One region of the Nostoc sp. DSM 114161 genome, then DNA from elsewhere that is predicted to be linked to it. Evidence: riboswitches for the same ligand, from Rfam matches in the RefSeq annotation. Region 1 holds a riboswitch; each other region holds the start of a gene.
The links. Region 1 has a riboswitch for cyclic di-AMP ahead of NSTC745_RS33995 (glycosyltransferase). Riboswitches for the same ligand answer to the same signal wherever they lie in the genome.
Positions count from the first base shown of each region.

Region 2: it holds a riboswitch for cyclic di-AMP, as region 1 does, so the genes downstream of both, ntrB (nitrate ABC transporter permease) here and NSTC745_RS33995 (glycosyltransferase) in region 1, are expected to answer to the same signal.
Region 3: it holds a riboswitch for cyclic di-AMP, as region 1 does, so the genes downstream of both, NSTC745_RS35040 (universal stress protein) here and NSTC745_RS33995 (glycosyltransferase) in region 1, are expected to answer to the same signal.

Region 1 is NZ_CP195141.1:8,112,876-8,120,404, reverse strand. Features, by position in the region: gene NSTC745_RS34020 (heme-dependent oxidative N-demethylase family protein) at 1-732, opposite strand, end outside; gene NSTC745_RS34015 (methylmalonic aciduria and homocystinuria type D protein) at 837-1,397, opposite strand; gene NSTC745_RS34010 (glycogen debranching protein) at 1,887-2,093, opposite strand; gene NSTC745_RS34005 (BMP family protein) at 2,215-3,261, shown strand; gene NSTC745_RS34000 (ABC transporter ATP-binding protein) at 3,808-5,277, shown strand; cyclic di-AMP (ydaO/yuaA leader) riboswitch at 5,494-5,712, shown strand; gene NSTC745_RS33995 (glycosyltransferase) at 5,874-7,145, shown strand; gene NSTC745_RS33990 (hypothetical protein) at 7,256-7,453, shown strand.
Region 2 is NZ_CP195141.1:8,366,849-8,371,825, reverse strand. Features, by position in the region: gene NSTC745_RS35030 (ABC transporter substrate-binding protein) at 1-419, opposite strand, end outside; gene ntrB (nitrate ABC transporter permease) at 658-1,509, opposite strand; cyclic di-AMP (ydaO/yuaA leader) riboswitch at 1,607-1,883, opposite strand; gene NSTC745_RS35020 (sensor histidine kinase) at 2,349-3,539, shown strand; gene rnc (ribonuclease III) at 3,587-4,270, opposite strand; gene NSTC745_RS35010 (HNH endonuclease) at 4,364-4,519, opposite strand.
Region 3 is NZ_CP195141.1:8,372,289-8,379,817, reverse strand. Features, by position in the region: gene NSTC745_RS35060 (MFS transporter) at 1-2,309, opposite strand, end outside; gene NSTC745_RS35055 (chlorophyll a/b-binding protein) at 3,021-3,233, shown strand; gene NSTC745_RS35050 (chlorophyll a/b-binding protein) at 3,274-3,486, shown strand; gene NSTC745_RS35045 (ArsB/NhaD family transporter) at 3,531-4,868, opposite strand; gene NSTC745_RS35040 (universal stress protein) at 4,981-5,601, opposite strand; cyclic di-AMP (ydaO/yuaA leader) riboswitch at 5,803-6,041, opposite strand; gene NSTC745_RS35035 (ABC transporter ATP-binding protein) at 6,079-6,915, opposite strand; gene NSTC745_RS35030 (ABC transporter substrate-binding protein) at 6,969-7,529, opposite strand, start outside.

The DNA of each region.
Region 1 (7,529 bases):
GTTGAGGCGGGTATCGGTACTCAAACCCCAAGCAAAGCGCACCATCGGCTTCTGGGTAATCATTGTATTAGCGATCGCCTTCCCTTGCCGATTTATTTTTTCCATACCAGCCACCGGCGCATGGATTTTGGCAAAATCCCAACCAATTTTCTCCTCGGCTGACCAGTGGTTGGGATAACACAGATGAACTGCACTCAAGAAGTTGCTACCATCAGCAGAACGACAAATAATTGCTAGGTCTTCCTGTACCTGTGCTGCTAAAGCATCAAGAGTAGAAGTGTAAGTTGGAACAACTCGGCTACCTTCTACTTGTTGTAACTGTAGCTGTGCATCTAAATAAAGTGTTTCTTTGGTGAGTTGGCTATGAAATTTCAGGGTGTTATCTATTGACTTTTGGCAATAAAAATGATTTGGATATTCTTGGATGAGGCGATTAATTATTAAACGAGCGATCGCACTCGCCACAGTCTTAGAATAATTGCAAGTTTGGTAGTACTTGCTCAACCTTTCCTCACGAGCTAAAAGCTTAGCTTGACGATAGTCAGTAAAATTATCATCAATTTGAAATACCTGTCCATCAACCTGAGTGTTACCCAAACAGCAGCCAAAAGGCATCATCCCTGGCTTAACTTCGTAGCGTCCACTCATCAGTGGAAAGTAGCAAGCGGCATTCTCAGAAGCTTCCACTGTTCTAACTTCTTGGAACAAGTTGTCTACAGACACAGATTCCATGATGGTTGTTTTTATTTTCTCATTTCCAATATAGAGGAGATGGGGAGATGGGGGGACGCGGGGACGCGGAGAACGACCAATGACAAATGACTAATGACAAATGACTAATAATCAATTTCTTTCCAACCATGCACTGCTGCTATAGCTTTAGTAGCCCATTCGATTATAATTGGCGGAGCTTCTGAAATTATAATGCCAGGATAAACTGCTGCACCCCATTCGGGATGAATTAACACGCGGCATTGATTTTTAATTACTGGATAGTTGAGTAAAGCTCGAACAGCTGCTGTATCGTCGTGGGGAATTGCTCCGGGATGGGATAATAAAGGATAACCTGTACGGGGGTCAATGAGGTCGGTTAAGTAACCGCGATCGCGCAGATTAAATGCTAAATCGCAGCCAAATCTCATAAACTTTTCTCGCAAGCGTTCTTTCTCTGCCTCTATTTCGGCGGTCTTTTCCACTAGTTGATAACGCGATTGCTGTAATACAATCGCTACTCTCAAAAATGGCTGCTGTTTCCAATCTGGTAATATCCGTTCGCAGTTGGCACAGATATATTGACTGGGGGGATGAATTGAAATTTGAACCGCTTGTCCCGTTTCGCCAACTAAATTAATGGGATAGCCTTGCTCCGAAGTGTAAACCCTGAGATAGTTCACCAAATTGATTCGGTTGAAAGCAAGTTTTTTAATTTAATCTCCGGTATAGATGATAGCTCTTAATAGTTGCAAAAAACCATCAAATTTCTATAATAGATTACTTTTTTAGGAAGTAGTTGTTAATAATTTGATAATTTTAATCTTATTTTTATGCTTTATTAACCTGTTTAATGTGATTTGCTCGGTTGGCTCTTGAAAAAGGAGCGATCGAAATTTCAAAATATACAGGTGTAGGTTGGGTTGAACGGAGTGAAACCCAACATCTATCGGAATGTTGGGTTTCGTTCCTCAACCCAACCTACAATTTTTGTTGCAACAATTTAGTCGTGTCACGCTAGTAGTACATTTAACTTGCACATATATTTTCATGTTAGCTGTTGACGGTTGACACTTAACCGTCAGCGGTTAACGAACCTGATGAGTTGTGAGTGTCGTTGAAGTTAGAGAAAGAATGCAGTTCTGGCTACTTTCCACTACCTCAACGACGACTACTTAATTGAGTTTTAGAGAATTGACTGGAACTTCATCCCAAGAATCGACTGTGCGTAATCGCGCTACCCAACCTGCTGATTTTTGCGTCTGGGTCAAATTATTCTCAAAGGAATGATGACAATCTTTGGCTTGAGATTCATTACAACAAGCAATACAAGCATGAATCATGCCAGACGGATCTATTTGCTCATTTACCCAAATAGTCATAAAGTCTTCCCTCAAAAACTTTAGTCAAAAAAGATATCCATCATTTTAAAATACTAAATGTTTTCCGAGTTTTAATGTATATATGTTGTTACTAAAAAAACTATTAATTTTGGACTAGTTTATGGCGGGAAATTTTGGTCGGCGTGAATTTATTTATATTTCGGCGGTTTTTGCTAGCAGCCTAGTGCTGAAAGCGTGTAGTAGCAACAACCAAACTACAACACAAAGTAATGCAGATGGTGGGGAAGCATTTAAAATGGCGATCGCTCTACCTGGAGTCATCACCGATAAAGCCTGGAATCAATCTGGTTACGAAGGTGTAAATCTGGCGAAACAAAAGCTGGGTGGAGACATTGCCTATGTCGAACAAGTAGCCCAAGCAGATCAAACAGAAACTTTAACAGATTTTGCTCGTAAAGGCTACAGTATAGTATTTGCCCACGGCGGGCAATTTGATGCAGCGGTGGAACAAGTTGCTCCACAGTTTCCCAATACATTTTTTGTAGCTGTTAACGGCTCTATTAAAGGTGATAACATTGCCGCTTTACGAATAGATCACCTCCAAGGTAGTTATTTGTGTGGCATTATTGGTGCTTCTTTAACTAAATCTAACAAATTAGCTTATATTGCCGGACAAGAATTTGAAGCCACTCAACAAGAATTGCGGGGATTTGAATTAGGAGCAAAATCGGTAAAACCAAATATTCAGATTAGTTCTACTTTTACCGGAGATTGGAATGATGTTGCTAAGGGAAAGGAAGCGACTTTGGCTTTGATTTCCGCAGGAGCAGACGTAATTTATCAATGGTTAGATAATGCCTCAGCCGCAGTGTTGCAAACTGCTAGCGACAAGGGAGTGTATGCCTTTGGTAATACTCAAGATCAGTTAGATGTCGCCCCAAAAGCAGTTTTAACTAGTGCCGTCAAAAGATTAGATATAGCGATCGCCTACCTTGCAGAACTCGCAAAACAAAAACAACTTAAAGGACAAATATATACAATTGGTCTAGAAAGACCAGATATTTTATTTTTAGGAAAATTTGGTGCAGCAGTACCGGAAGCAGTCAAACAAAAAGCATTGCAGGTAAAGCAAGAAATTGTAGATAAAAAAATTACCTTTGAAAACTGCAAAGAAGGTGGTAAGGATACGCGTTGCGTAAAAACTTGATATGATGACTTAAATTTGTCCCTTATTTTAATATAAACCTAATCAGTGATGCCATAGGCGATCGCCAAAGTCGCAAATGTAGTGTCCCAAGTCGTAAATATAGTATCCAAAATCGCAAATGTAGTGTCCGAAGTCGCAAATGTAGTGTCCGAAGTCGCAAATGTAGTGTCCGAAGTCGCAAATGTAGTGCCCAAAGTCGTAAATGTAGTGCCCAAAGTCGTAAATGTAGTGCCCAAAGTCGCAAATGTAGTGTCCGAAGTCGTAAATGTAGTGCCCAAAGTCGTAAATGTAGTGTCCGAAGTCGCAAATGTAGTTTATATTACAATACAGTTCAGATAAAACCAAAACACTTGTAGAGACGGCGATTTATCGCGTCTCGAAAACCCATAATTTGTATAATTAATCCTTAACTGAACCGTATTGGTTTATATTAGACCTCTTAAATCGCAACTAAGAACCCCAACCTCCCCTTAGGAAGAGGAGGCGTTGGGGGTGGGGTGTTAGGGACTTTTCCAAGAGGTCTATTAATTTAAAAAATTGCTGCCAATGACATATTTAAATTTAGATAAAATTACTAAATCCTTTGGTTCATTTATAGCAAACGATAATATAAGTTTAAGTATTGAAGCTGGAAAAATCCATGCAATCTTAGGGGAAAATGGAGCAGGTAAGACTACTTTAATGAATATTATTAGTGGTCTTTATCAACCTGATACTGGTCAAATTTATTTGCAGGAACAACCAGTAAAAATTACTTCGCCTCATGAGGCTATTAAACTTGGTATCGGCATGATTTACCAACACTTCATGCTGATACCACAGTTAACTGTTACAGAAAATATTATCTTGGGAATAAATAACACTTGGCGTCTCAATCTGCGTCAAAAGCAACAAGAAATTGCTGCTTTATCCCAAAGTTATGGATTAGCAATCGATCCTGCTGCTAAGGTGGAAAATTTATCGGTAGGAACACAACAACGCGTAGAAATTCTCAAAGTTCTTTACCGTCAGGCAAAATTATTGATTCTCGATGAACCAACAGCAGTTTTAACGCCGCCGGAAGTAACATTATTAATGACTATCTTGCGTCAACTTGCATCTGCTGGGAAGACAATTATTTTTATTAGCCATAAATTAGAAGAAGTGATAAATCTGTGCGATACAGTCACAGTATTGCGACGAGGCAAGGTAGTAGCAACTACAAAAGCTCAAGCAGTAACACCTCAAGAATTAGCAGAATTGATGGTAGGACGAGAAGTTGTTTTGCAACTCAATAAATCTCCAGTTTCACCAGGAAATATTGTATTGTCGGTGCAGAATTTAGACGTTGAAGATGAACGAGGTTTAACTGCTGTACGTGATATTTCATTTCAACTCCGGGCAGGAGAAATTTTAGGAATTGCTGGTGTAGATGGTAACGGACAGCGAGAATTAGCAGATGCTATTGCTCTTTTACGAAGTGCAAAACAGGGAAAAATAGAATTTTTTTCAAGAGAAGTAAACATCGGATATATCCCAGAAGATAGGCAAAAAACAGGTTTAGTATTGCAATTTACTATTGCTCAAAATTTGATTTTGAAAGCTTTTAAAAAGTTGCCATTTTGTCGTTACTTTTTATTACAAAAAACAGCGATCGCCAATTATGCCAAATCTACCATGCAAGAATTTGATATCCGCGCCACAGCCGAAGATGTGCAAGTAAGTCAGCTATCGGGAGGAAATCAACAAAAAATAGTCTTGGCGCGAGAACTCGCACAAAAACCAGATTTAATTATCGCCATGCAACCGACGCGGGGCTTAGATGTGGGGGCGACACAAGCAGTACATTCTCGATTATTGCAAGAGTGCGATCGCGGTGCAGCAATTTTGTATATTTCTACCGAGTTAGAAGAAGTCATGGCCATGAGCGATCGCATTGCCGTAATCTACAGAGGTGAGTTTGTCGCCGTTTTGGATGCACAAACAGCAACAGTGGAAGAGATTGGTCTATTGATGGCTGGAGGGAGTGGGGGGTAAGGAAATGGGGAGGTGGGAGACAAGGGAGATGGCAACGCCAAAGGGGAAAGCAAAGATCCCTCATTTAGCCTTTTCTGTTTTCCCTTTTCCCTACCCTAAGGGGTTTGCCGAATCCTCACTACCTCTCCCCGACGACACATTTTTTGTTCGCACTGTTGACATGTTTGATGAACCCACGTTATAAAACCTTAAGAAAATTAAATCAGTCTGCCTAATCCACTTTTATTACCTAAAAACTTTTGTAACGGGTAAACCGGAGCGGAGGAACCAATTCTGGGGCGTATCTAGGAGAAAGTGAGAAGTTAAGAGTCAAGAGTTAAAAGTTAATAAGTAAATAACTCATAACTCATAACTCATAACCCATAACTTTTTCAAGAAGGACATCTCTCAGTCCTAGCCCGTCAGCTAACTTCGTCGGCATTGAGAGGAGACTGAACGAGCAGCATTCTTCCAAGTAATGCCTTGTTCTCGTCAGTGTCCTTTGGCTGGTAACTTTGCGCTTCGTTGTACCTGCCCTCGGCCTTGAGGAGAGGATAATATTACCTTGATTTCTGGCGTTTGAGGCAGGGTTATTTGCCCTGAGGTAAAGTTCAACCATGTTCCAGAATAAGAAACATCGCATTGCCCTAATTTCTGTTGATGGAGACCCAGCTGTTGAAATTGGTCAAGAAGAAGCTGGAGGTCAAAATGTATATGTGCGTCAAGTTGGTTATGCATTAGCAAAGCTTGGTTGGCAAGTGGATATGTTCGCTCGTCGTAGCAGTCCCGAACAAGCTGCGATCGTTCAACATAGCCCAAACTGTCGTACTATTCGCTTAAAAGCCGGCCCAGCAGAGTTTATTGGGCGAGATAACTTATTCGATTATCTACCAGAATTCATCAGAGAATTCCAACGATTCCAGCAGCAGCAAGGGTTCTATTATCCCGTAATTCATACTAACTACTGGTTGTCTTCTTGGGTTGGTATGGAATTGAAAAAACAGCAACCTCTGATTCAGTTACACACTTACCACTCTTTAGGAGCGGTCAAATACAGAAGTATTGGTGATGTTCCTGTAATTGCTGCTCAGCGATTAGCTGTAGAAAAAGCCTGCTTGGAAACTGTAGACTGTGTGGTTGCAACTAGTCCGCAAGAGCAGAAGCACATGCGGGTACTCGTTTCCAACAAAGGAAACATTGAAATGATTCCTTGCGGCACCGATATCGACAAATTTGGAGAAATTCCTCGGTCTGTGGCGCGGGAAAAGTTGGGAATTGCACCAGACGCTAAAATAGTTCTCTACGTTGGACGGTTCGATCGCCGTAAAGGAATAGAAACCTTAGTCAGAGCCGTTGCTAAGTCTAGTTTTAGAAATGAGGATAACTTCCAGCTAGTGATTGGTGGTGGTAGTCGTCCAGGTCAGAGCGATGGCATCGAACGCGATCGCATTGCCGGCATTGTTACAGAACTCGGATTACAAAATTGTACAACCTTTCCCGGCCGCCTAGATGATACTACACTTCCTTTCTACTATGCTGCTGCTGATGTCTGCGTAGTGCCCAGCCACTATGAACCTTTTGGTTTAGTTGCCATTGAGGCAATGGCGAGTAAAACTCCGGTGGTAGCTAGTAATGTTGGTGGATTGCAATTTACTGTTGTACCAGAAGTCACAGGGTTACTTGCACCAGTAAAAGACGAAGTAGCTTTTGCTGCTGCCATAGACCGCATTATTACTAACCCAACTTGGCGAGACCAATTAGGTGAAGCGGCTCGGCAACGCACAGAAATTGCCTTTAGTTGGTACAGTGTGGCATTCCGACTAACTCAGCTCTACACTCGTCTACTAGTTCAAACCACATCTGATACCCGAACCCAGATTGCAGCTTAACAAAAGCAGAATTTAAAAGTCACAATTCAGGCGTACTTCACTTTGCTTGAAATCAGCTGTAACTGGTAATTTATCAACTACTCAACTTAGTTAATTAGGAACTTAAAACCATGTTAAACATTGGAGATTATGCTTTGCATCAAAAAACAGGGCAAGTCGGTCAAGTTTTAGGTTACGGACATCAGTTAATGGATGGAGTCTACATAACCACCCTGAAAGTTAAAATGACTAAGCGTCAAGAAACTAACCATCAAAGTACATTTGTGGAAGATGCTTACTCTACTTGGACGTTGACACAAGGAATATAAATTAGGGGTTTCCAATAATTTCTTGTGGGGTGGGGTCTATCGCCATTGGTGTCAACTTAACGTGAAACCCTGATAG
Region 2 (4,977 bases), 250 kb from region 1:
TGGATGGTCATGGCTGCACACAATGGGGCGTGGCGTGCGCCTTCGGCACCAATTCTGGCGTTGGTAACAGCCCCGGATACTACGGGTGCAGCATCCAAGCGACCAAAAATGATGCCGTCGCGGGAGGTGGCCCAACTGGCTTCGCGGTTGAGGGTGACGTTTAAACCATATTTGCGGAAGAAACCTTTTTTCCAGGCGATCGCAAATGGCGCACAATCATTAACGGGAACGTATCCAACCGTCAGATCGGGTTTTTCTAAATCGCTGGATTTAACTACTCGTTGCACAGCTAAGGCTTCTTCTGTTAATCCTTTTGCAGATCTATCTCCGGAAACTGCACATGAAGATAGTGCTATTGTCGTTGTGGTTGCTCCTATTCCTTTGATAAAGTCTCGTCGAGTGTAGTTGCGATCGACCATTTTTATGGCTCCGTTGATAGCTCAATTTTTGATTTTGAATTGTTAAATCCAAAATCTGAAATTTGGTGGTTAATTGCTCGTGCACAGAGAAGTTTGAGCGGCGGCTTCCGCCGTTGGCGTAGCCCGCCGCAGGCATCAAAACTTCTCCCAAGGGAGACGCTTCGCGAACGGTGGGCGCACAGACGCAGAGTTATGGAGGGTTTGTAATGCGAATTTCTAGTTCTGAATTTTGTTGTAATTAATTGGCAGATGTCGGGCGGCGAGTTACTATTTCTTGAATTTTACCGACGATGTAATCAAGAATTAAGCCGGTTACGCCAATTACTAATACCGCTAGAAAGACTGAACTTAGATTTAAGCGACTCCATTCGTCCCAGACAAAAAAGCCAATACCAATACCACCAGTGAGCATTTCTACAGCAACGATTACTAACCAAGCTATGCCTAAACTAATTCGCAAACCTGTAAAAATATAGGGCAAACTTGCAGGCCAAATGATTTTTATAATCTGCCTCCAACGTGGCATTTCCAATACTTGTGCCACGTTTAAATAATCTTTGGGAACGCTAGAAACTCCTAAGGCTGTATTAATAATTGTCGGCCATAACGAAGTGATAAAGATAACAAAAATAGCTGAAGGATCTGCCAAGTTAAAAATAGCTAAAGCTATGGGCAACCAAGCTAAAGGCGATACGGGTTTAAAAATTTGAATGATGGGATTGAGGGCTAGCATTGCTTGTCTCGACATACCAATGAGAAACCCTAAAGGTATGGCTACTACCGCACCTAACAAAAAGCCTAGTATTACTCTTCGCAGACTTGCTATTAATAACCAACCAATTCCTAAGTTGCCTGGGCCTCGCTGGTAGAAGGGGTTTAAGATGTAGTCCAAATTAGCTGATAGTGCTTCTGGCGGGGTGGGCATTAATTCGTGGTTGGCAAGTGCAACAATCCACCACAGCACAATTATTCCCAAAAAACCCAAAACAGGTAAAAAGAAGAAATCTTTACTGATGACGGGTTTTGTCTTTTTCCAAGCAGCTTGTCCAGCGATCGCCGCGATCGCTGCTAAATTTAGTTGAAAGATCATTATGAAACCTCAACAGGGTTAAGTGCAGGTACAAAAAATCGAGCAGTACCAGCCTCGGACACTGATGAGATCGGAACATTATAAAAATGCCGTCTCTTCAGTCTCCTCTCAATGCCTACGAAGTTAGCTGACGGGCTAGGGCTGAGAGATGCCCTTCTGAAGAAAGTTGTTAGTTGGGAGTCAGAAGTGAGGAGTCAGGAGTGAGGAGTTGGGAGTCAGAAGTGAGCAGTTAATTAAAAACTCATAACTCATAACTCATAACTCATAACTCATAACTCATAACTCATGACTTTCTCCAAGATACGCCCCACAATTTGGTTCCTCCGCTCCAGCGTTACGCACTTTAGATGCGCTGGATTAGGCTGACTTACTCTAAAAGGTACGAAATTACGCACAATATAACATCGATGTGAAGAGTATAACATTAACGCTCAGTAAAAATCATCTCTTTTCTAAAATGCTTTGTTCTTTTAACTACTAAATTCAAGTTTTTACCCTGGTTTATACGCGATTAATAAATCTTATAGCTTTTGATCGATTTATTTACTTTAGGAACAAAGCCATTGCACAGTAACGGTTACAGGAGCAATTTACTTAAAAGCCAACATTGTAAGATACTAATTTTTATTCATAATATAATATATTTTATACATTATATTTTCATATACTGACATCATTCGAGCGATACTTAAAGTTTTTGCTAGCTTACGCAACGATAGATGAAATTTATTACTTTTGATAGGTGAATTTTGGAAGTTTTTTTGGTAAAACGCCGCTCTAGTGGATAAACTAATTGCATATACAAATTTATCATCCCTCTGTTAGCTGAATTTAACATAATGGATTTTAGTCAATTCCTGGCTGAAAAAACTGATACTATCCTAGATAAGTGGGTAAAAGCAGTTCGCAAAGATCGACGGATTGAAAGTGCTGATGATTTATCTTATACAGCTATCAAAAATCATATTCCGAATGTTTTGAAAGCAATGGTAACGGTACTTTCAAAATCTGAGGATAATGACATTCAGTCGATAATTGTTGCCAGTTTTGAGCATGGGGCGATTCGAGCCGAACAAGGTTTTGATGCTACAGAGATTGCCAGAGAATATCATCTATTAAGAACAGTAATATTCGACACTATTCACGTAGATTTATTGAAAGGAACGCCCGCAGAGATAATTCGTTCTATGCGTTTGATTGACGCTATTGTAGATGAAGCGATCGCTCGGTGTTTCAAGAGTTATCTTGAAGAACGCTTGCGAGAGTTAAGGCAGTTACAAACATCATTAACGCTGCACAATCAGGAACTGACACGATTAATTAGCGCCAATCAAGAGTATATTTCTCAACTAGCCCACGAATTAAAACATCCCTTAACTTCAATTATTGGTTACTCGGATTTATTTTTACGCCAACAACGAAGAAAGTCGAAGATAAAAGACAACTATACCAATTTAGAACATATTGAACGAGTGCTACGCAATGGCAGACAATTACTCCACTTAATTAATGATGTGCTGGAACTTTCGCGGTATGATGCCGGACAAATAAAACTCCAACTCGCACCTACCAATGTGCCGGAACTCATTAATAATGTGTATGAAATGTTGGAGCCTTTAGCTGTGGAGAAAAACTTACAAATCGTAGTAGATTGCGATCGCGCTCCTCAAGAATTAATTACAGACTCATTTCAATTGCAACAGATTGTTACAAATCTTATTAGTAATGCAATTCGTTATACAGAGTCTGGGACTATTATTGTAATGTGTCAAGTGTTGGAAAAACACAAATGGGCGATCGCAGTTTCTGACACTGGAATTGGCATTGCACCGGAAGACCAAGCCCAGATATTTGAACCCTATTTTCGCGTCAGTGCTGGCGATCGTCCTTACCTTCCTGATAGTACAGGATTAGGATTGGCAATAGTTTGGCGCTTGGTGAAATTATTGCAAGGTGAAATTAATTTAGTTTCTGAAGTAGGGGTTGGTTCAACTTTCACCATAGTTTTGCCATTGGAATTGGAGATATGAGAAATTTATTTACTGAATTCAGAATTCAGAATTCTGACAACTCATTTCTACAATAACCCTTGCTTTTTCAATTTAACTAATGCATCTTCAGCAGCAGCTTTTTCAGCATCTTTTTTATTACGTCCCTTACCTTCGCCGTAGATTTTTTCGCCTACAATTACTTTAGCTACGAATTCTGGTGCGTGAGACAAACCTCCTGTTTGAACTGTGACATATTTAGGAGGAGTTTGGGTAACATTGCGTTGTACCCATTCTTGAAAGCGGTTTTTCGAGTCTACATTAGAACGAGAAACAACAATTTGTTCGGGTACAGAATCAAACAGTGGTTCTATAATTGCGCGAACTGCTTCAATATCTGAATTATTATCTAGATAATAAGCACCAAGAACGGCTTCAAATGTGCTGCTAAGTAAATTAGGATTATAGTATCCTCCGTCTTGAATAGCACCTTTTCCTAAGCGCATTTTAAAGTTTAAATCTACTTCTTCAGCGAACTTTGCCAGCTGCTTTTCATCTACCAATGCAGAACGCCGCCGCGTTAATTCATCTTCTCCCTTGTGTGGGTGACGGCGATAGAGATATTCACCACTTAAGAAATTTAGCAAAGCATCACCGAGAAATTCTAGGCGTTCGTTATGTTCGCCTTCTCCTGGGTTTTCATGAACATAAGAACGGTGAGTCAACGCACGGCGTAGAAGTTTTTCATCACGAAATGTTAGAAGTTTGTGCATTTTTACGTTTTGTTTCTTTTTCCTATTTAATTGAATGAAAAGGGTAAGTAAGATACCCACCCCATCAGATATGATACTCAAAAAATTGATGTGCTATTTACAAACAGTTACTTTCCAGATAGGTGGATAAATACTGTTTCCACGAGTGTTATTACACTTAAAACAAGAAAGGCGTAAGTTTTCAAAAGAATTAGAGCCGCCACGACTTTTGGGTAAAAGGTGTTCAATTGTCAACCTTTCTTGTGGTATGTTTTCACGACACTACCAACAATTAGAGCCATAAAAATCAGTAAGTTGCTGTTTCTTATTACGTTTTTGTTTGGAATTCATTTTGTTGATTTTCCATTTTGCTTTTTGTTTTTGGCAGCATTGGAATATCACACATCTAGAATTAACAAATTTATTTTGAGAAAAATTATCAAAAATGAATCTTCCTCTATGAAAAAATTTGCTACTCTCGCTTGAGTTTGGTTTAAGTCTCAGCAGCAATAATTCCTGGCTTCCTACCAAGTTTCGCGTCATCCCTTCCCCTGAACATTTATCCAAACATCTTGTCTTTCCATCGAAAGTCTAATCAATTAGTAGACTAAACTTTTGGCTAAATACTCAGCCAAAGGGATGACACGAAGCTCGGCAGGAAACTAGGAATTGTTGCTGCTGAGACAACTACCAAAAACCTGCGCTTTAGAGTGTGGTTATTTATGCTG
Region 3 (7,529 bases), 260 kb from region 1:
TGTACGGAATCAATGATTTCATTGACTTGCTGTTCGCTCAGGTCTTCACGTTGACTGAGCAATTTCACCAATGTATCCCTGTCTACTTGGGACAATCGGCGGCGTAGTGCTATGGCTCCATCTTGGGGATTTTCAAACAATCTATTCAAATCCCTTTGAATACCTTCTGGATTTAATTCTTGTTTGCCAGTATTCCGCAGGTAATCTGCAATGGTGCTGGTAACTGATTCGTATTGTTCTTTTGCTCTGTGTGCTAAAGCTTGGGGTGCGTGGCGGATACTATGCCACGACTCTTCCACGGCGTTAATGATTTGATTAACTTGCTCTTCGGTCAAATCTTCCCGCTGACTCAATAGCTGTACTAAAGTATCGCGGTCAAAGCGAGACAATCGCGCCCGAATGGCAGAAATTCCAGCTTGGGGATCTTCGAGTACGGTTTTGAGGTCGGCGCGGATGGCATCAGGATTGAGTTCTGCTTTGCCAGTGTTACGCAGATATGATTCGACATTCAACCACAGAGTTTCTGCTTGATATTGTGCTTGTTCGGCCAGACTCTTGGATTCAATTAAAGCGCGATCGCGTTGTTTTTCCAATTCGTCCAAAATGCTATCGACTTCATACAGCTGCACATCACTACGTTCCAGCAATATCTGTCGCATTTCGTCACGTTGAATGTGCGCCAGTCGCAACACCAGAGTTTCATAATCTGCTTCTGGGTCTTGCAATAACGGTTTGAAATCGCGCTCAATACCTTCGGGTGTTAACTCTGTTTTGGCAGTAACCAGCAGATAACTTTCAACTCGGCGTTGCAAGTCTTGTACGATTTCTCTTTCTTCTTCACCTGTGACTCGGATCAGTACTTCTTTGCGAACAATTTCTAATCGGTCTGCAATGCGCTGAATTTGGGTTTGGGTAAGCAATCCCCGCTGTTGCAAAATATTGACGAAATCGTTGCGGGATAGCCGTTCTAGTTCTCTGCGGATTGTCCCAGGATCGCCAGCTGGGTCATAAATGACATCGGCAAATTCTTGAGCAATTCTTTCTTGGCTGAGTTGCCAAGCATAGGTGTTGGACAGGTAGTTTTCCACATCAGCCCGAATTGGACTATAGGGTTGGGATGGTGTTGGTGTGGGCAAACCTAGCTTATCTGCTTGTTGGGTAACTTTGTCTTTGGCAGTGGTCAGACTACGCAGGATTTTTTCCACATCCAAATCGGATAAATCAGTGCGTCCTAACACTATGCCGGTTAAAGCAGATAGTCCTTGTTGGAGTGTGCTTTGAATTGGGCCGGGTGCAGCTTTTTGGTCGGCTTCCTTGGAACCGCGCATTTCTGCCACTAACCGATCCAGCTTGCTATTGAGTTCATCTGTCTTGGTTTGTCCGGGTGGCAGTGATTTGAGATAATCAATCAATTCACCCAAACGGTCTTGGTTGGGTGCTTGCTGGCTAACTACTTGTTGCCAAACTTTATACAAAGTATCAGCGATGCGGCTAGCATCTTTTTTGGAAAGGTCGGTACGACTGCTGACTAAATCGATAAACTTTTGGCGATCGATGTTGCGGATGTCTGGACTACCAGCGATCGCTTTTATTTGCGGGTCGTTGAGTAAATTTTCAAAATCGCTGCGAATCTTCGATAAATCTAACTCTGGCGGACGCAGCTTATCTAAGTAATCTTCAATATTTTCTCGAATACTTACTGGGTCGATGGCGCTTCCTAGTTCCCGACGCACAGCAGCAGCAGCGGCTTCAGCTGTGGCTACAACTTGGTTATTAACAGCTTTTGCTCCCAATGCGGCGGTAGCTGTCCCCATAATCGCCTGAAAACCTGAGGTTGCCGTATTCACAACCGAGCCAATTAACGAACCCACGGTGGTGGAACTTACCCAAACCAGCAGCAAAAAGTAAGCACCCCAAATCACCAGACCGAGAATTGCTCCTAACCTTGGGTCTAAAATCACAAGGCTCAACTTCACAGCCAGGAAAGTGGCAATTAATAAAGCGATGGTTACAGTAACTAATGTCCAAAGTCCTACTGCTGTGCCGACTTTGCGAATAGTGCCGCCCAAACTTCCGACTTCACCACCATCTGAATCTGAGTCGGATGGACGCCCCAGGTAGGAAATACCGGCTGCAACAGAGAGATTAGTAAGCACTAATTGAAAAGCAAAAGCTAAAATCACGCCTGAGATTAAAGCCACAAAAAAGCGGGGCCCCGAAGGCGTGATAACTGAGGGATCTACTGGAACCTGTGCTAACCACAATAGTGGCTTGTAGAGTCCCAGCATGATTTCCGTACTTTCAAACATTGTATTTCCTTGTCTTAGTGTTTAATTTTTTTTGGGCGGATTAAGAATTTCGTGAGAAGTAACTCTTAGTATTTATCTAGTCTACCTATGGCAATACCTAACTCTTAAGATCAGAATCGTGGAATTTAGGTGTTTAAAGCATCTCTCCAAAGATTGAAAACACTATCCAGCGAAAGATATAAATTTTATTATCTCTTGGCGTAAATATTAATCAAATTGATACTTGCTACTAATATATATAGCGTTATTTTCTAAATTTTCAATTGTTTTTATCGCATTTATTTTGAATAAAATTGTAGTTTTCTGACAAATCCCAAGCATTTGGTGAAATACCTATTTTTATCACTCTCTCAAGGTTGATTTGTTTAGAAAAATACACGAGCGAGCATCGGTCATGAGAAGTGCTTGTAGTTTGTGCCCACAGACAGAAAGCAATTTAAATATCAATAGCTACATTAAAGTTAACAAATGAATAATTGAGGGCAAACAAATGGCAACTAACTATTGTAAAAATTCGCCAATAATTGGAACTGGATAAACGGAATTGTCAGTTGTGGTTTCTTTGTTGCAAATAACAAATGAGCCTTCGGGTTTGCCAGTTGCTCGTGGGGAAACCTCCAAGACCAAAACCGCGCTGGCTCACTAATGGATGTGCAACCTAAAATGCACATAAAAGACTTAAAAAGCAGTTGAATTTAAGAGGAAAAAGCAATGCAAACTCCTGAAACTCGTCCGTCTACTGATTTACCACCAGTAGCTCAAGCTTACAACGGCCGCGATCGCAATGAATTTCTATTTGGCTGGACTCCCCAAGCTGAAATCTGGAATGGTCGTTTTGCAATGATTGGTTTTCTTGCCTATTTACTTTGGGATTTAGCTGGTTTTAGCGTCCTGCGCGACATACTGCGGATAATTGGCTACTAAACGTTAAATGCCTAAAAAATACTAAACATTGGAGGGAAAAATGGTTAATAAAGAAACTCGTCCATCTACTGATTTACCAGCAGTCGCACCAGAATACAACGGCGTAGACCGCAATGCCTTTTTGTTTGGCTGGACTCCCCAAGCAGAAATTTGGAATGGTCGCCTAGCGATGATTGGCTTTGTTTTCTATTTACTTTGGGATTTAGCCGGCTATAGTTTTGTGCGCGACGTATTGCACATCATCAGATATTAACAAATGATTAGTAGAGACGTTGCAATGCAACGTCTCTACTTGTTTTACAGCAAAAAGCGAAATAACACATAAAAAGCCGAAGTTACTAACTGTAGTAGCATCACTGGAATACCGTAGTGCAAAAAAGTTTTAAACGATATTCGCTGTCCATGCTGCTCAGAGATGCCGGCAGCCACGATATTAGATGATGCTCCCACTAATGTGCCATTACCTCCTAAAGTTGCACCAAACATCATTGCATAAAACAGTGGTAAAACTTCTGGGGGAAACTGTCCTTGAAAATCCTGCGCTAGAACTTCTGCGGGTGCTAAACCAACAGTGACAATATACTGTTTGAGTAAGGGCACCATCCCCACCACTAAAGGGATATTGGGCACTACGCTAGATAATATGCCTACAAAAAATAACAGAACTAGCGAACCTAGAATAATATTTTTCCCTAAAATAGCGGCTAATACTCCTGATAAACCATCAATTACACCTGTTTTTTCCAGCCCTCCTATTAGCACAAAAATACTCATAAAAAATATTAATGTACTCCAATCTATATCGCGCAAAATATTATTAACCGAATCAATTTTGCTATGATGAGATAATAGCAAAGCTAAAGCTGCTCCTAACAAAGCCACGGCAGCGGGAGAGATGGGAACTGGGAGAGATTCTCCAATCACAAAAAATAGCAGCACAAAAAAGACAATAATTGCACCCACACTTAAAGCTCGTGGATGATTAATTTGGGGATGTGGCAATTCTTCGAGATTATCTAGTCGGGTATTCCAAATTTTACGAAATAAAAATGGTAGGATTGCAATTACTGTGACAACAGCAATTACTCCTCCTAAACTTAACTTTAATAAGTAATCAGTAAAAGTAATATTCACTGCATCCCCAACAATAAATGTAGCGGGGTCGCCAACTAAAGTCAGCAGTCCGGCACTATTAGCTACAAATACCATTAAAATTAATAAGGGTACGAAATTTATTCCAATTTCTTTTGCCATTGGTGGAATTAAAGGTGCTAACAACATGACTGTTGTGGCATTCGGTAAAACAGCACAAATGGGTGTGACAATAGCCACTATACCGAGTAATAGACGCTTGCCTTGTCCTTTGGCAAGAAGGACTATTTGAGTAGCTAAATATTCAAATATTTTGGTAGGCTCAAAAGCCCGTACTAACACCATCACTCCAAAGAATAAACCAAGTGTTCCATGACTATTGCCGATGTAACTAACAGCTTGTTCTAAAGTCATAACGTTGCTAAAAACTAATAACAATGCTCCTAATAATGCAGCAATGGTGAGGTGTACCCATTCTGTCATCACTAAAATGATGACGCCGATAAATGTAACCACACTGAGGATGGCTTGCCAGTTTTCCACAGCTGAACTCCCACAGTTTAATTGATTGAGTATTAGCGAAAAAAGCCACCTAATTATAGGTGACTTATCTAAGATTACAATTTGATATACTTATTGAAATTCTGAATAGCGATTATTCATCAATACAGCTAGGAATGCCTAAAACCGCACAGGGAAAATCAGAACCTAGTGCTTCAATCATAGGATGGTTGACAGAGTTACAACCAACAAACAAGATATCGGCTGCTTCTAATTCCACAACTTTTTTAAGTTCTGTAGAAATGGAACCAAACCGCAAATGAGATTTGAAACAACCTTGCCATTCTTCAGCCAAACTTCGTGCTTGCCAAAGAATTCTATCCGCTTCTTGCAAGGGAGTTATGGCTGTCTGCAATTTTGGTTGAGTTAAGACAAGTGTGGGGGATTTTGATATTTCACTAATCTGACATTCTAATGAAGGCTGCTGTATGGGAAAATTCAAAATGTTTGGATAGTGGCTACTTTCATTGTCTTCTAACACATAAACAGCTTGGACTGTAACTTCTGTATTGGTAGCTAGACGTGTTTGATGGGCAATCCAAAAGGCAAGATCCAATGCCGTATGACTGTTCGGAGAAGCATCATAGGCAACAATTAAGTTAACGGAATTTGCTGCCGAAGATTGTTGAGACAATAGATTTTTTGGTTCTGGCAACAATACCATTTGTTCAATTAAGTCATCTCGACCTATGGCACTTTGCAGACGTGCTAACATTGGCTTAATTTTCACAGCTTTACTTCTCCAAATTAAATAAACTAGCAATGAGAAGCAGGGCGACCAATTTTAGATTTTGTCATTTGTTCTTTGTCCTTTGTCCTTTGCAAATCACCAAGGACTAATGACTAATGACTAATGACTAAAATTTACAATCGGTAGAGGAAACCCCAATAACAACTGTATTACAGCCAAAGTGTTGGGGGTTCCTTCCATTGCCTACGGAGTTAGCTGACGGGCTAAGACTGGAAGGTGTCTCTCTCGTAAGAGTGTTGAGTCACCGAAGTTTTGATGCCAACGGGGGAAACCGCCGCTCAAACTTCTCGTTGAGTACTTAGTTAATATTAATAATTATTAACTCTTGACTCTTAACTCCTCAGTTTGTATGAGATTAGCCCCATAATATGGTTCCTCCGCTTCAAATCTAGCTTTCGTGAATTTGAATTAGGCTACCCGCTAAAAGAATGATAATCTACTTTACTCGTGTTGCGTGAAATATCGATCTAGGAAATTGAGGGCATGGTTACGCAGTTCAAAGTATTCTTTTGAGTTACGCATGGCAGCGCGATCGCGTGGATGTTCAAAAGGAACTTCTAATATCTCACCGATATTAGCTGCTGGGCCGTTGGTCATTAATACGATGCGATCGGACATATAAATTGCTTCGTCTACATCGTGGGTAATCATCATCACTGCTTGCCGATGACTTTCCCAAATATCCAATACTTGCCGCTGCAATTTACCACGAGTGAGGGCATCTAGCGCCCCAAAAGGTTCATCCATTAATAACATTTTAGGACGAATTGCTAAAGCTCTAGCAATACCTACGCGTTGTTTCATACCTCCAGAAAGTTCGTCAGGATACTTATCAGCCGCCGCCGTTAAGTTTACCATTGACAAGTGTTCGTTTACAATGCTAATTTTTTCAGATCTATTAGCATTTTTTAACACTTCATCCACAGCTAAACGGATATTTTCTCGCACTGTTAACCAAGGTAACAATGCGTAATTTTGAAACACCATCATCCGTTCCGATCCTGGCTTCCGGATTTCTTTTCCATCTAAGCGTACTGAGCCAGAAGTCGCTTTTTCTAAACCACCAATGATCTTCAGTAACGTCGATTTTCCACAACCTGAGTGACCAATTACAGAAACATATTCATCTTCACCAATTGTTAGATTCACTCCATCTAAAACGACAAAATTATCTTTATCTGGTGTCGGATAAGACTTGACTAAATTTTCAATTTCTAAAAATCCAGGACGGGGCATAACTTGGGTTTGGGTATCAATAGGTAATGAGGTATATTCCATCATCAAAATGCTCCAGCAATAATTTAGTCACGGTCAATATTTGAACTTGGTATTTAAGACATGAAAAAACTAGTCGGAGCATTAGCCCTGATAGCAAAACTATTCAGATAGCCCACTGGATCGCTGGGATCAAAGCCTTTCTTATCTATAAATACTTCTGGCGGTTCTACTTTGTAATCATCCTTCGGACATTTAATGCCCATTTCGCTTGCTATCTCGCGATATAAATCTGCTCTCCAACCTTTTTCGGCTAATTTCTCGGCATTCTTAGGGAATTCTTTGATTTGCCCCCACCTTGCTGCTTGAGTCATCAACCAAATACTTCTAGATCTCCATAAAAATGTCGAATGTTCTCCTGGCTGTTGGGGAATGTTATCTGGAATATCAAAGAAAATTGTGGTGTCAGCAGCTTGAATAGTGCGGTCTTTGCCATCAAAGCCACCATAGTTGTAGTTACCAACAATTCCTGGGGCAGTAAACTTGGCAATTGGAGCCTTTTTATTTTTCGGTCTTGCACCTGTAAAGGAACGGTCTGTCAGCAGTTCGGCAACTTCTTGGCGATTTTCCACTTTGCTGCAATACTGGCAAGCTTCAATCATCGCTTTGACGAGGGA